2 regions of the Arthrobacter sp. OAP107 genome follow, and region 1 is predicted to be linked to the other one. Evidence: riboswitches for the same ligand, from Rfam matches in the RefSeq annotation. Region 1 holds a riboswitch; the other holds the start of a gene.

Region 1 (7,140 bases):
AAATCGGGGAACACCTGGCCGCCCGTACCGAAGGCGACCGCGTGGTGACGCACCTTTTCGAATCACGGCTGCCGGGGTACATCGGCTGGCAGTGGTACGCCGTTCTGACCCGCAACTCCCGCTCCAAGGTGATCACGGTCAACGAGCTTGGCCTGCTCCCGTCGGAAGAGTCGATCCTGGCGCCGGAGTGGGTGCCGTGGGCCGAGCGCGTGCGCCCGGAGGACGCCCAGGAGCAGGATGCGGAGACCGCGGAGGAATCTCCCGAGGAGGGGGCCACCGGCGAGTCTGAAGCCGGAGAACCGGGCGAGGCCGCCGCGGACGTTGAATCGGCGTCCGACGACGAAATAGAGTCCGACGCCGATGCAGAGTCAGGCAGCCCGGAGCGGGACTGACAACGGCAAACTGATCACAACGCAAACGGCGCCGTCGGGACGAAAGTCCGGACGGCGCCGTCGTGCTTTAACAGAAGAGTTTTGTCCAGATAATGGGGCACAAGGGCTTCGAACACCGATTATCCGGACAAATACTCCTCAGCGGCGATTACTTCTTCAGCTCGCCCACCACGTAGTCGATGCACTCCAGCAGGGCGGTGACATCGGAGGGCTCGATGGCCACGAACGTGGCGATGCGCAGCTGGTTGCGACCCAGCTTCCGGTACGGCTCGGTGTCCACGATGCCGTTGGCGCGGAGTACCTTGGCGATGGCGGCGGCATCGATCGAGTCATCGAAGTCGATGGTGGCGATGACGTTGGAACGTTCGGCGGCGTTGGCAACGAACGGCGTGGCGAATTCGGAGGCTTCCGCCCACTTGTAGATGCGTCCGGCGGAGTCGGCGGTGCGCCCGGCGGCGAAGTCCAGCCCGCCGTTGGCGTTCAGCCACTGCACCTGGGCGTCCAGCGTGACGAGCGTGGACAGCGAGGGGGTGTTGTAGGTCTGGTTCAGCTTGGAGTTGTCGATGGCGGTCTTCAGGTCAAGGAAGTCCGGGATCCACCGCCCGCTGGCCTTGACGCGCTCGGCCCGCTCAAGCGCTGCCGGGGAGAACAGGCCCAGCCACAGCCCGCCGTCGGAAGCGAAGTTCTTCTGCGGCGCAAAGTAGTAGACGTCCGTCTGGGCCACATCGACGTCAAGGCCGCCGGCAGCCGAGGTTGCGTCCACCAGCACCAGCGCGCCCTCGTCGGCGCCGTTCACGCGCTGGACGGGCGCGGCAACGCCCGTTGACGTTTCGTTCTGCGGCCAGGCGTACACGTCAACGCCGGCCTCGGCCTTGGGTGCGGGGCAGGTGCCGGGCTCGGACTTGATGATGGAGGACTCCGCAAGGAACGGTGCCTTGTTGGTGGCCGCGGCGAACTTGGACCCGAACTCGCCGAAGGACAGGTGCTGTGCCTTCTCTTCCACCAGGCCGAAGCTGGCAACGTCCCAGAACGCGGTGGAACCGCCAACGCCGAGGACCACCTCGTAGCCTTCGGGGGCGCGGAAGAAGGTGCTGAGGCCTTCGCGGACGGAACCCACGAGGTTCTTCACCGGGGCCTGGCGGTGGGACGTTCCAAGGAGCGTCGTGGCTGCTGCGGAGAGCGCCTCGATCTGCTCGGGCCTGACCTTGGAGGGACCGGCGCCGAACCGTCCGTCCTTGGGCAGGAGATTTGCGGGAATAGTGATGCTGGTGTCGCTCACAGTGGCTCCAATTTTCGGCATGGAAGTGCGGTTCGGCGGGGACGGGGCGATGGCCGGCAGGCAACCATGACCGCCACCAAGACCCTCCTTATTCTGCCCGAAGCGCGGATACCGCGGGAACACGCCACCGTCATAGTCCAGTCATGGAGATGGTGCCCGTCACAGGCCCGGCGGATTATCCGGACTAATTCAAAATAGGCTAAGCTGGCACTGGACGTACGGGCAGACAGCCGGTGCTGCGCCGCCGTCATACAGGACCGCCGCTGCAGCTTGCCGGATCCCGGTGCGGCGGGCCCGCGGTACGGTGGGACGGACACAAATACTGTGCTCGAGGAGCTGAGCTGAATGACGGATCTGATCGACACCACGGAGATGTACCTTCGCACCATTCTGGAGCTGGAGGAAGAGAACATCGTGGCGCTTCGGGCACGCATCGCCGAACGTCTCCGCCACTCGGGCCCCACTGTTTCGCAGACCATCGGCAGGATGGAACGCGACGGCCTCGTCGTCGTCTCCGGCGACCGCCACCTGGAACTGACCGAAGTGGGCCGGAAGCGCGCCACCGAGGTGATGCGCAAGCACCGGCTCGCCGAGCGCCTGCTCGCTGACGTTATCGGCCTTGACTGGGCCTACGTCCACGACGAGGCCTGCCGGTGGGAACACGTCATGAGTGAGCGCGTGGAGCGCCGGATCTATGAAATGCTCGATCACCCCACCGAATCTCCCTATGGCAACCCGATTCCCGGCCTGGCCGCACTCGGAGGGCAGCCTGCACGCCCGTTCTCGGACGGGGTGGTGAACCTGCTCGATGCCATGACCGGCTACGGCCCGGAATCCAAGGTCACCGTCAGCCGCCTGGCAGAACCCATCCAGGTGGAGCCGGAGCTGCTGCTCCAGTTGGACGAAGGCGGGATCCGGCCCGGCGCCGCCGTCTCGCTCGAACGCGTGGGGGAGTACATCTCTGTCCGCGTACCGGGGTTCGAGGGTGCCCTTGAACTGCCGCCGGAGGTTGCTGCGCACGTGTTTGTGCGCCTGGACTAAGCTCCAGGGAGCCTTGACCGGCGCCTAATCGTCCAGCGGCGCGGAAGCCGTATCCTGTCTGACATCTGCAGGCAGGATGACCCACCACTTTTGCACAGTGAATATAACGGAATTATTACCGTGCTCTTTAATCGCCTATAGTTAAACGGCAACGCCGATACAAAAGCGTTACCTGATCTGGAGCCGAACCCTGCCAGCAGATCAGCAGCACGAGTCACCCACTGGCAGGGGCGGGGGAACCACAACCGGCTGTTCTGACAGCCTTGGGGTGAAGTCCGCAGCAGCAAGTCTCTTCCGCAGAAGGAATCCTCCCGGGGATACCCCTGTGCCGGAATGGCTTGTGATGGCGGACCGGGTCTGAACTCTCTGACCCGAATCCGACAGCTAACTCCGCAGGCTATCCAGAGAGGAAACAGTACTTGTCCATGCAGAATGCCCGGGGCCGCCGCCGCGCGACTGGTCCCGCTCCGGAGCCGCGCCTTGCGGAGGCCAACGCCGCGGACCGTCCCCGGGACGCCCAGCGCGAAGCGCGCCGCCGCCGCCGGGGTCCGTTGCGGCAGGTTACGGATTTCGCCTCGGCCAGTGGCGTTGGGCAGAAAGCCGGCGTTGCCCTCGCGGCCACCGGCCTCCTGCTGACTGTTACTGTCCCCGCCACCAGCCCTGTCCTGGCTGCCGGCGAGCAGGGCGGGGCATCGGCGTCCGCTGCCTCACTGGCGCAGCCGAAGGTTTCGGCGGAACCGGCGGCAAAGATCGACTTCAGCCGCACGTCAGTCTCCACCACCGGCGACCCGGACGGAAAGCTCAAGCAGCTCCTGAGCGCCCAGTCGGCCGGCAGCATCAGCCGTGCGGCCTCGGTGGGCACCCTGGGCGGACCGCTGACCACGCTGGTCAAGTCCTCACCGTTCGGTTACCGGGTGAGTCCGATCACCGGCGGCGCCGGCGAGTTCCACCGCGGCCAGGACTTCGCCGCCGAGTGCGGCACCCAGGTGCTTGCTGCAGCCAGCGGCAAAGTCACTTTCTCGGGGTGGCACCCGTATGGCGGAGGAAACCGCATCGTGATCGATCACGGCAACGGCCTGGAGACGACGTACAACCACCTGTCGTCCTCCAGCGTCCAGGTTGGCCAGAAGGTCACCCGGGGCGAGGTTATCGCCCTCAGCGGGACCACAGGCGCCTCCACCGGCTGCCACCTCCACTTCGAGGTGATGGTCAACGGGGACGTCGTTGATCCCATGGGCTGGCTCTAGGCCTACCCGAGTGAGCACTCTCATTCCTGTGACACGCCGTGACCTGAATGTGACATTGGCTCCGAACTGCTGTACCGTCTAAACCGCGTCAACTTTTCCGAAGTTGACGCTCTTGAGTGGATTGCCTAACTCTGCCACCGCTCAAGGTCCGTTCGCATTACATCGTCTGGCAGGGGCGGGGGAACCAATTTTGGTCTTCGCAAGAAGGCCTTGGGGTTAAGTCGCAAAGCTTCCCAGGAAGCGGAGCGGCCGGGTGACTCCCATCCGAATCCGACAGCTCACCTCGCAGGCATTGGGAGAGGCTACCTTCGTGTCTTCACGCCACAATGCCGCGCGCCACCGCGCGCAAACGGTTCGTATGAACCCGTTGGACTCCGTGTCCAAGGCGGTTAGCGCCAATGCCGGCACAGTAGGTCGCCAGGCAGCTGTTATCGCAGCTGCTTCAGGACTCATCCTGAGCGTTGGCATGCCTGCCAACGCAGCCGACGCCAACATTGGTGTTTCCGCCTCCTCGGAGACCGGATCCCAGGCCGCACAGCTTGCTGTGACCGCCGCGCCCACCGCCACTGTCTCGTTCGAGCGTCCTGCTGTCACGACGGTGGCGGCCCCGGTCGCCGAAACCATCGCTCCGCAGTCGAACGATGAGGGCCAGACGGCCGGCGCAGGGCAGGCCGCCGACGAAAGCACCGGTGCGGCCACGGCCGTCACCGCCAAGTCCACCGATGGTGCGGCCTCCGCCGCGGCTTCCGGACTGGCTGCAATCGCGTACACCGGCATCGGCCACCCGTACGTGTGGGGCGGCACCACCCCCAGCGGCTGGGACTGCTCCGGCTTCACCCAGTGGGTTTACGCTCAGGCTGGCATCAGCATTCCCCGCGTCAACGCGTGGAACGCCATGAAGCCCACCTCGACGCCTGCCCCCGGCGACCTGGTCATGCAGAACGGCGGCGCCCACGTGGGCATCTACGTCGGCAACGGCATGATGATCAGCGCGCTGAACCCTGCGGACGGCACTCTCCTGCACGCGGTGTCCGCAACGGGCACGTCCGCTTTTTACACCCTTCGCTAAGAATCCGATTCGAGGCGGGCCGGCTTACCCCCAAGATGCCGGCTCGTCGATATCCCACGTCCTGCCACCGCGGTCCGTGGAACACGAAAGAGAGAAACTTTAATGACTACACGTGCGACTATTGCACGGCACCGCGCCGAGGTCACCAAGACCAGCTCGCTTGCTGTCATTGCCAAGGCCGTCGGCGACAACGCCGGTGGCATGGGCCGCCAGGCCGCAGTTATCGCTGCTGCTTCCGGTCTTGTCCTGACCAGCGGCATCGCCGCCAACGCTGCTGAGACCAACGTCCAGCGCGAATCCGCTCCTGCTTCCACGCTGGAAGTCCAGTCCGCCGCGGCGCCGACCACCATCTCGGCCGCTTCCAGCATCGCCATCTCCTACGAGAAGCCTGCTGTCTCCACCGCTCCGGCTCCCGTCGTCGAGGCCCCGAAGCCCGTCGTAAAGGTCCAGGAAGCCGCTCCCGCCGTTGACGCTGCTCCGGCTGCTGACGCCGCACCGGCAGTCCAGGCCACCGCCGCCGTTGAGACCGCTGCCCCGGCAGCGCCGAAGACCACTGCCGCCAGCGGCAAGGGCGCTGCCATCGCCGCTGCTGCCTACGCACAGCTGGGCGTCTCGCAGGACTGCACCGCGCTGGCCACCAACGCACTCGCCGCCGTGGGCATCCACTACCACGGCTGGCCGGCAGGTTACCTGTCCCTCGGCCGCACCGTGAGCGCTGCTGAAGCCCGGCCGGGCGACCTCGCCTACTACCAGAACGGCGGCATGGGCCTGGCCCACATCGCTGTGTACGTCGGCAACGGCATGGCCGTCCACGGCGGCTGGAACGGCGGAACCACCGCACTGTTCAGCGTGAACGTCGGCTCCGGCCCGGTCTTCATCCGCGTCGGCGGCTAAGACACCAAAGCATTACGGAAGGGACCCCTGCCAGCTGGCGGGGGTCCTTTTTTGCTTGCGCCCACATGAATTTTTGGTGACACGCCACGACGATGCTTGTGTTCGATTCGCTCATCTGCCTAGTGAGTGTTTACTCTTATGGTGTCGATCCATAGCCCGGACATGCAGAGGGCAGCCGGCCCTCGCGCCTCTGCCGGGTGCGGCCGTGAAGAGGTATGTGCATGCGCACACTCGTTCTGAATGCTGGATATGAACCGCTGGCGGTAGTGACCTTCCGCCGGGCGCTGGTCCTTGTGCTCACCGGAAAGGCAAGCGTGGTGGCCGAAGGCGACGATCCTGTTGTCGGGCCCCAGGACATCATGGGCCGTCCGTCCGTGATTCTCCTTAACCGCTACATCCGCCCCCGGTACAACATGATCACCGCGGTGAGCAGGCGCGGCGTGCTTCGCCGCGACGGCCACCGGTGCGCCTACTGCGGCAAGGCAGCCCACACCATAGACCATGTCCAGCCGAAATCCCGGGGCGGTGCCGATGTCCTGGGAGAACCTGGTTGCGGCCTGCCTCCGCTGCAACAACGTCAAGGGTGACCACACGCCCAGTGAAATGGGCTGGAAGCTCCGGTTCGATCCGGCTCCACCGGTAGGCACCATGTGGCAGATCAAGGAGCTGGAGAAGCCCACGCCGGCGTGGGACCCGTTCCTGCTTCCGGAAAGAGCAGCCTGATGCCCGCCTGAGCATCGCCGCATTACGCTGGGTGTGTGGACTTTGACGCAATAATCCTGGCCGGCGGCCGCTCCTCGCGACTGGGCGGCTCACCCAAGTCTGCCCTGATGTTCGACGGCGCCACCCTCCTCGAGCGCTCGCTTACGGCAGCAGCGGGTGCCCGGCACACTGTTGTGGTGGGACCTGAGACAGGCGGCCTTCCCGGTGGTGTTCTCAGCACGCGTGAGGACCCGCCCTTTGCGGGGCCGGCGGCGGCAATCGCCGCCGGGCTTGCCGCGCTCCGGAGCGCAGGCCGGTCGGACTTGGTCCTGGTTCTGGCGTGCGACATGCCGCGCGTGGGCGATGCTGTCGGCGCTCTGCTGGAAGCCCTTCCGGGCGCAGGCGCTGACGGCGTTATGGCGGCATCCGCGGACGGCCGCCAGCAGCCGCTGGCGGGTTTTTATAGCACAGCTGCGCTGGAACGCGCCGTGCAGGATGCCGCCGCACGTAACGCCC
Region 2 (7,140 bases), 150 kb from region 1:
TTCGGGAGGACCTGGGCGACTTCCGCTCCTTCAGCCTGGACTCGCCCGCGTCCCGGCAGGAACGGATCGACGCACTGGACGCCGCCGGCTAACCGGCCGGGTCAGTTGGGCTTACTCCCGGTGCGGTGGGCGGCGAAGAACTCCCGCAGCAGCACCCCGCATTCCTCCTCCTGCACGCCGGCGTAGACCTCCACCCAGTGGTTCAGGCGCCGCTCGCGCAGAATGTCGAACACGGAGCCCGCGGCCCCCGCTTTCTCATCCCACGCACCGAACACCACGCGGTGGATCCGGGCCAGGACGATCGCTCCGGCGCACATGGCGCACGGTTCCAGGGTCACCACCAGCGTGCAGTCCTCCAGCCGCCAGCCATCGCCGCTGCCGCCGTCCAGAGCCGCGCGTTCCCGCAGCCGCGCGGCGGCCTGGCGGATGGCCACCACCTCGGCGTGCGCGGTGGGGTCCCCGAGGGCCTCGCGCTCGTTCCGGCCGGTGCCCAGGACCGATCCGTCCGGACCGATCACGACGGCGCCGATCGGCACATCCTCGGTAGTCAGGGCCCGCCGGGCTTCTTGGAGGGCAAGGCCCATCCATTCCAGGTGTTGCGGATCTGCCGGGGCCATGGGTCAATGATAGTTTCGAAGGGTACTTACCAACGGACAAGGCAAGCGCCGGGAGTAACGATGAAGTCCCTGACTGAACGGTACGGCAGGTGGCTGGGGCCCTACGCGGCCCTGTGGATCACCCTCGTCATCGGCGGCTTCCTGGTGGTTGTCCTGACGCTCCTCAGCGCCGAGGTATACGACAGCGTCGTGGACCAGAACGGCGTCTCGGGACTGGACAAGCCTGCCCTCCAGCTGGCCAAGGAGTACCGGAACCCCGGCCTCGACTCGGCCGTCACGGCCTTCACGAACATCGGCGGCGGTATCGGCATGCCCATCCTGGCGAGCATCCTCGTTGCCTGGCTGATCTACGTCAGCCGCAGCTGGCGGCCGCTCATCCTGGTCGGCGGCGCTGCGGCGGTCTCCGTCACCGCCACCAGTGTGGGCAAGACCCTGCTGGGCCGCACCCGTCCTGACCACATCGACGCCGTTCCGCCCTTCGAGTTCTCGCCCTCCTTCCCCAGCGGGCACACGCTGAACACCACCGTGGTGATCGGCATCGTGGTGTATCTGGTGTGCCTGCAGTTCCGGAAAACCTCCGCGCGGACGTGGGTGATCATCGCGGGGGCAGTGTTCATTCTCGCCATGGGACTGAGCCGCGTGTTCCTCGGCCACCACTGGCTGACGGACGTGATGGCCGCCTGGCTGATCGGGACGGCCTGGGTTGCCGTGGTGATCCTGGCCCACCGGCTGTTCCATGTCGTACGCCGGCGGGAGCACGCGGGCCCCGCGCCCACATTCGAGCATCCGGCCCATCTCAAGGACAGCAAAGCCGAGCGGGCGGAGCGTCTCCAGGGGACTCCCGGTGCCGGGTCAGGAGCCGGAAACCGGGGCGGGGAGCCAAGCCCCGGGTGATAGTTTTGACCCATGCGCACACTCCTCGTGGACCATCCCCTGGTCGCCCACAAGCTCACCGTCCTGCGGGATAAGAACACCCCCTCGCCGGTCTTCCGCCAGCTCACCGAGGAACTGGTCACGCTGCTCGCCTACGAGGCCACCCGCGACGTCCGCACCCAGCCAGTCACCATCGAAACCCCGGTGGCCACCACGGTGGGCACCGCGTTCACCAAGCCCACCCCTCTGGTGGTCCCCATCCTGCGCGCCGGGCTGGGCATGCTGGAGGGCATGACCAAACTGGTCCCCACCGCCGAAGTGGGTTTCCTGGGCATGGCCCGCGACGAGGAAACCCTGGACATCATCACCTACGCCGAGCGGCTGCCGGACAACCTTTCGGGCCGGCAGATCTTCGTTCTGGACCCCATGCTCGCCACCGGCGGTACTCTGCGTGAGGCCATCAAGTTCCTGTTCAAGCGCGGCGCCGCCGATGTCACCTGCATCTGTCTGCTGGCCGCGCCGGAGGGCCTGGCCAAGCTGGAGGAGGAACTCCAGGACGCCAACGTCACTATCGTCCTCGCCTCCATCGACGAGAAGCTGAACGAGAAGGCCTACATCGTGCCGGGCCTGGGCGACGCCGGCGACCGGCTCTACGGCATCGCCGGCTAAACCACACCACAGTCCCGCACCACACCCAAAGTTCGCCGCCGGAGGTCTTCCGGAGGGCAGTGCGCCCCGGTTAGCCTGTGCACCATGGACTGGAAACTTGAACTCGTGTTCGTCCCCGTGTCCGATGTGGACCGCGCCAAGGACTTCTACGTCAACAAGGTCGGTTTCAACGCCGACTACGACGAGCGGCCCATGGACGGCCTGCGCTTCGTCCAGCTGACCCCGCCTGGCTCGGGCTGCTCGATCGCCATCGGGGAGGGCCTCAACGATGCCCCTCCGGGCACGGCTCCCAGCCTTCAGCTGGTGGTCAGCGACATCAACAAAGCCCACGACCAGCTCAAGGCGAACGGCGTGGACGTCAGTGACGTGGACGTCCAGGACTGGGGCCACTTCGTCTACTTCGCCGACCCGGACGGCAACAAATGGGCAGTGCAGTACCTGCCCAACCGGCCGAACGGCTGAACCCGAACAGCGCGTCTGGGGACAGGATGAGGCAGGATGGAAGGCATGAGCTTTCCTGCCGAGTCCGCCACCATCACGCTGACAGCCCGTGCCGTCCTGTTCGACATGGACGGCACGCTCGTTGATTCCACAGCCATCGTGGAGCGCGTGTGGACCGAATTTGCCGGGCGCTACGGCCTTGATATCGCCGAAATCCTCCGCACCTCCCATGGAGTGCAGGCGCTGGATACGGTCCGCCGCTTCGCTCCGGAGGGCGCCGATATCCACGCGCTGGCCGCCGAGCTGGGACGCATGGAACTGACCGAGACCGACGGCATTGTCGCGGTGCCGGGGGCGCTGCAGCTGCTGGAGTCGCTGCCGGCCGACGCCGTGGCCCTGGTGACGTCGGCTTCGCGCGACCTCGCCACCGTCCGGATGGCGGCGGCCGGGGTGGAGCTTCCGGCGGCGGTGATCACCTCCGAGGACGTGTCCCGCGGCAAGCCGCACCCCGAGGGCTACCTGCTTGGCGCGTCCCTGCTCGGGGCCGACCCCGCGGAAGCAGTCGTGTTCGAGGACGCTCCCGCCGGCATCGCCGCAGGAGTCGCCGCCGGCATCCGGACCGTCGCGGTGGGCCCGAACACCGGCGTCCTTCCCGACGGCGTGCTTCACATTCCGGACTACACCTCCGTGTCCGCGTCGGTGGAAACCGGCGAGGACGGGCGCCCGGCGATCTCCCTGCGCCTGTAGCCCCGCGCGTCCAGCCCAGAGGCCGCACGGACAGGCCCCGTCAGGACAGATCGTAGACCGTGGCGCCGCCGACGGTTTCGGCTGGTGCCCAGGAGGCCGCCCATGCCGCACCCTCGGCCGCCGAATCCGCCCGGGGTACGGGTGGAGTTTGCCGTGCCGGGATTCGCGAGCGTGCCCGGCCCGGCCAGCGTTCCCTGCCGGCCAAAGTTACCCAGCCCGGCGAAGTTGCCGCGGGTTCCCGTTGCGGCCGGTCCGGCGCTGACGATCGCACCGGAATGCGCAGTTGCCGCGGTGGTGAGGGAGTGGGCCAGCGGCGCGGCGAGTGCCGCGGCAACAGCGGCAGCCGCCGTCTTGCGCCGCAGCGCCTTGCCAGCCCCGCCGGAAGGCGCGAACGGGAGCAGCAGCAGGACCACGGCCTCCAGCGCGGAGACCAGAACCAGCCAGCGGAGCCAAGGGACATAGGCAGGGGAGCGGCCCAGCAGCTGGAAGGCCACGGCGCCGGCGGCTGCCACCGCTGCGGCGAGCGGCACCGCCGCTGCCGGCAGGGAACGGCGCTGCCAGAGCAGGACGCCGCCGAGGCCCGCGAGGCCGGCGATTCCCGGTGCCAGGGCCACCATGTAGTACGGATGGATGATGCCGGCCATGAAGCTGAACGTCAGCCCGGTGACCACCACCCACAGGCCCCAGATCACCGCCGAGGCCCGGACAGCATCCGTCCGCGGAGCCCGCCTGCCGATCCACAGCAGGGCGCCGGCGAGGATCAGGACGGACGGCAGCGGCCTTGAGCGTGCCGTCGGTGCTCGCGTTGTCCGCAACCGTGATCCGGAACGAGTGCGTGAAGGTGCCTCGCAGGTAGGCGTGGAGCCGGCGCAGGCACTCCCCCAGGTCGCGCTCCTCGTTGTAGACCGGGATGGTCACGTCCAGGACCGGTACCGCGGTGGAGGTGTCGATGGGCGACCGCCGCGTGTGCTTGATGAGGGTGTGCACCGGGGCGTGTCCGGCCGCGCCGGCTCCATGGGGCGAGTGCGGCTGGAGGTGCAGCGGTGGGTGCGGCTGGGTTCCGGAGTCCTGGTCAGTGATGGTCATGCACCAACAGTGGCGGCCGCTGTTATGAGGGTTTTAGGGCGAAGCTGTGCAGGGGCTGTGGAAGTATTTCGGTTGCGTTTTCCGAACGGCGGCGGCCGCATTTCTGCACCTCTTTTTCCGCCGCGGGAAGCCTGGGACAGCAAAAGGGCCCCGGATCCTGGCGGATCAGGGGCCCTGGCGCTCAAGCCGGGCGCCCTAAAGCGGTGCAGAAATGCTCGCCGTCAGCCGGTCCGGCCGCGGCAACCGGTCAGTACCAGTTGTGGGCGAGGTGCCAGTTCAGCGCGCCACACGGGGAGTCGTAGCGCTCCTTGATGTAGTCCAGGCCCCACTTGATCTGGGTGCGGTAGTTGGTGCGGTAGTCCGCCCCGGCGGTCGCCATCTTCTCGGCGGGCAGTGACTGCACGATGCCGTAGGCGCCGCTGCTCGCGTTGGTGGCCGTCGTGCGCCATTCCGATTCCTTGGTCCAGAGCCGCTTCAGGCACTGCATCTGGTCTGCGGACCAGCCGAAGGAGCCCAGCTTGCTGGCCGCGTAGGCCTGGGCGCCGGCGGGATCGTTCAGGGCAACAGGCGCAGCGGCCTTCGCGGGAGCGACCTTGGCGGCCACCTTGACGGCGGGCGCGGCCTTGGCAGCCGGAGCGGCCTTCGGTGCAGCTTTGGTGACTGCCTTCGGAGCCGCAGCCTTGGTGGCCTTGGGGGCAGCCTTGGCGGTGGCTTTGGTGGCTGACTGCGGTGCGATGGACGCCGCGGACGGGGCCGGGAAGGCGGAGATCAGCGTTCTGTCGAAGCTCAGCGTCTGCCCGGCGTCAGCGATGGCCGCGGCCGGCTCGGCGGCGGAAGGCGTAGCCTGGTCGGCCGCGTGGCCGGCAGCGCCGACGCCGATGAGTACGGCGGCGGCAGTAGTCAGGACGGCTGCCCGGCGCCCGAAGGACGGAAGGCCTGCCGCGAAACGGCCAAGGCCAGTCTTAGGCTTGGCAGGCTCGGCGCGGTGACGGGAAATCTTGGTGCCGGACTGCTTGGAGGCGCGTTCAGGGCGCGCCTGAGTCTTAAATTCAGACATGGTGGATTGCCTCTCAACACCTGCGGAGTTAGCTGTCGGGTTCGGATGAGGTCATCCGGCCGCACGGAAAATTCACGTGTCGGCTTCACCCCAAGGGCTGATGCGGAAAGCCCGGGACTCTGGTTCCCCCGCCTCTGCCTGATCTAAGCGGAATCCGGGAAGCGGCAGAGCTGGGCGTCAATCCGGACATGCGGCTCTAGTGGCGGCCGCACGCTATCGACGGTACAGGAGGCTTTTGATTAAGTCACATTTAGGTAACGGGAGTCATGGCGTCGGCGCGGCGCCTTGCGCGGGCAGCCGGACGGCAAATTCCGTCCGGCCGTGCCGGGACGTGACCTCCACCGTGCCGCCGTGCGCTTCCACGATTGACTGCACGATGGACAGGCCCAGCCCGCTGGTTCCCTCTGCCGAGGCCACCCCCGGTTCTCCCTGCGAAGCCCCTGGTTCTCCCCGCGAATCCGCGGTATGGAGGGCCGTGCCCGCGGTTGCTCCCACGGCGGCGGAGCCCATCGCCGCTGCGGATGCAGGCGCCAGGGGTGACTGAACCGGTGTCGCACGTGAGGCGTCTGCGCGGGCGAAGCGCGCGAAGACCTTGTCCACGAATTCGGGCGGGATGCCGGCGCCGTCGTCCGTGACAGTAATCACAGCGCTGCCGTCGGCCGAACGCATCACTCCGGTCGTCACCGTAGTGCCGGGCGGGGTGTGCTTGCGGGCATTGGAGAGCAGGTTCACGAGGACCTGGTGCAGCTGGGAGGCATCGCCCCGGACGGACACCGGTTCCTCGGGAAGGTCGAGGTGCCACGCCCGGTCCGGCGCCATGACTTTCTCGTCGCTGACCGTCTCGATCACGAGCTGCGTGAGGTCGACATCGCTGAGCTTGAGCGGCTGGCCCTCGTCGAGCCGGGCGAGCAGCAGGAGATCCTCCACCAGCGCGGTCATGCGCTCCGACTGGCTCTGCACGCGTGCAAGCGAGCGCTGGCCGTCCAGGGTGAACTTTTCCGTCATGCGCATCAGCTCGGTGTAGCCGCGGATGGCCGTGAGCGGCGTCCGGAGCTCGTGCGAGGCGTCCGCCACGAACTGCCGCACCTTCATTTCGCTTTCCTGCCGCGCTTCCAGCGCGTTGGAGACGTTGTCCAGCATCTGGTTCAGGGCGTGCCCCACACTGCCCACTTCGGTTCCGGGATGGGCGTTCGACGGCGGGACGCGGACGGCGAGTGCCACCTCGCCGGCATCCAACGGCAGGCGCGACACCTGCGTGGCCACCTCGGAGAGCTGCTCCAGCGGCTTCATGGTGCGGCGGATGAGCACCGTCCCGGCCAGACCGATCAGCACGAGTCCGCCCAGCGAGACGATGGTGATGGTCCAGACCAGCGACGTCAGGGTGCTCTGCTTCTCGGCCACGGGAAGCCCGGTCACCATGACGTCGCCATAGGGCGTCTGGGCGGCAACAAGACGGTAGGCCCCGGTGGACAGGGTGCGGTCGACGGGGATGCCGTCGCGGCGGAGCTCCAGGAGGGTCTGGTTGTCGGCGGCCGAGAGCGGTTTGCGGGTGGCATCCGATGCCAGGAAGCCGGCGCTGACCTGCCCGGACTGGATCCTGGCCACGAGGGTGCCCACCCGCTGGCCCCGGCCTTCGAGGGGGTCGGGCCT

What was found. Region 1 has a riboswitch for cyclic di-AMP ahead of ABIE00_RS19305 (C40 family peptidase). Riboswitches for the same ligand answer to the same signal wherever they lie in the genome.
Region 2: it holds a riboswitch for cyclic di-AMP, as region 1 does, so the genes downstream of both, ABIE00_RS19990 (aggregation-promoting factor C-terminal-like domain-containing protein) here and ABIE00_RS19305 (C40 family peptidase) in region 1, are expected to answer to the same signal.

What each region holds. Positions count from the first base shown of each region.
Region 1 is NZ_JBEPOK010000001.1:4,212,787-4,219,926, reverse strand. Features, by position in the region: gene ABIE00_RS19325 (DUF3027 domain-containing protein) at 1-392, shown strand, start outside; gene serC (phosphoserine transaminase) at 541-1,671, opposite strand; gene ABIE00_RS19315 (iron-dependent transcriptional repressor DtxR) at 2,017-2,712, shown strand; cyclic di-AMP (ydaO/yuaA leader) riboswitch at 2,884-3,126, shown strand; gene ABIE00_RS19310 (M23 family metallopeptidase) at 3,138-3,959, shown strand; cyclic di-AMP (ydaO/yuaA leader) riboswitch at 4,096-4,265, shown strand; gene ABIE00_RS19305 (C40 family peptidase) at 4,318-5,028, shown strand; gene ABIE00_RS19300 (NlpC/P60 family protein) at 5,131-5,922, shown strand; partial or broken gene ABIE00_RS19295 (HNH endonuclease) at 6,144-6,645, shown strand; gene mobA (molybdenum cofactor guanylyltransferase) at 6,681-7,140, shown strand, end outside.
Region 2 is NZ_JBEPOK010000001.1:4,361,086-4,368,225, reverse strand. Features, by position in the region: gene ABIE00_RS20030 (DNA glycosylase AlkZ-like family protein) at 1-92, shown strand, start outside; gene ABIE00_RS20025 (nucleoside deaminase) at 102-617, opposite strand; gene ABIE00_RS20020 (phosphatase PAP2 family protein) at 678-1,511, shown strand; gene upp (uracil phosphoribosyltransferase) at 1,524-2,159, shown strand; gene ABIE00_RS20010 (VOC family protein) at 2,244-2,621, shown strand; gene ABIE00_RS20005 (HAD-IA family hydrolase) at 2,667-3,347, shown strand; gene ABIE00_RS20000 (hypothetical protein) at 3,278-4,162, opposite strand; partial or broken gene ABIE00_RS19995 (glycosyltransferase family 2 protein) at 4,182-4,433, opposite strand; gene ABIE00_RS19990 (aggregation-promoting factor C-terminal-like domain-containing protein) at 4,681-5,490, opposite strand; cyclic di-AMP (ydaO/yuaA leader) riboswitch at 5,496-5,650, opposite strand; gene ABIE00_RS19985 (sensor histidine kinase) at 5,755-7,140, opposite strand, start outside.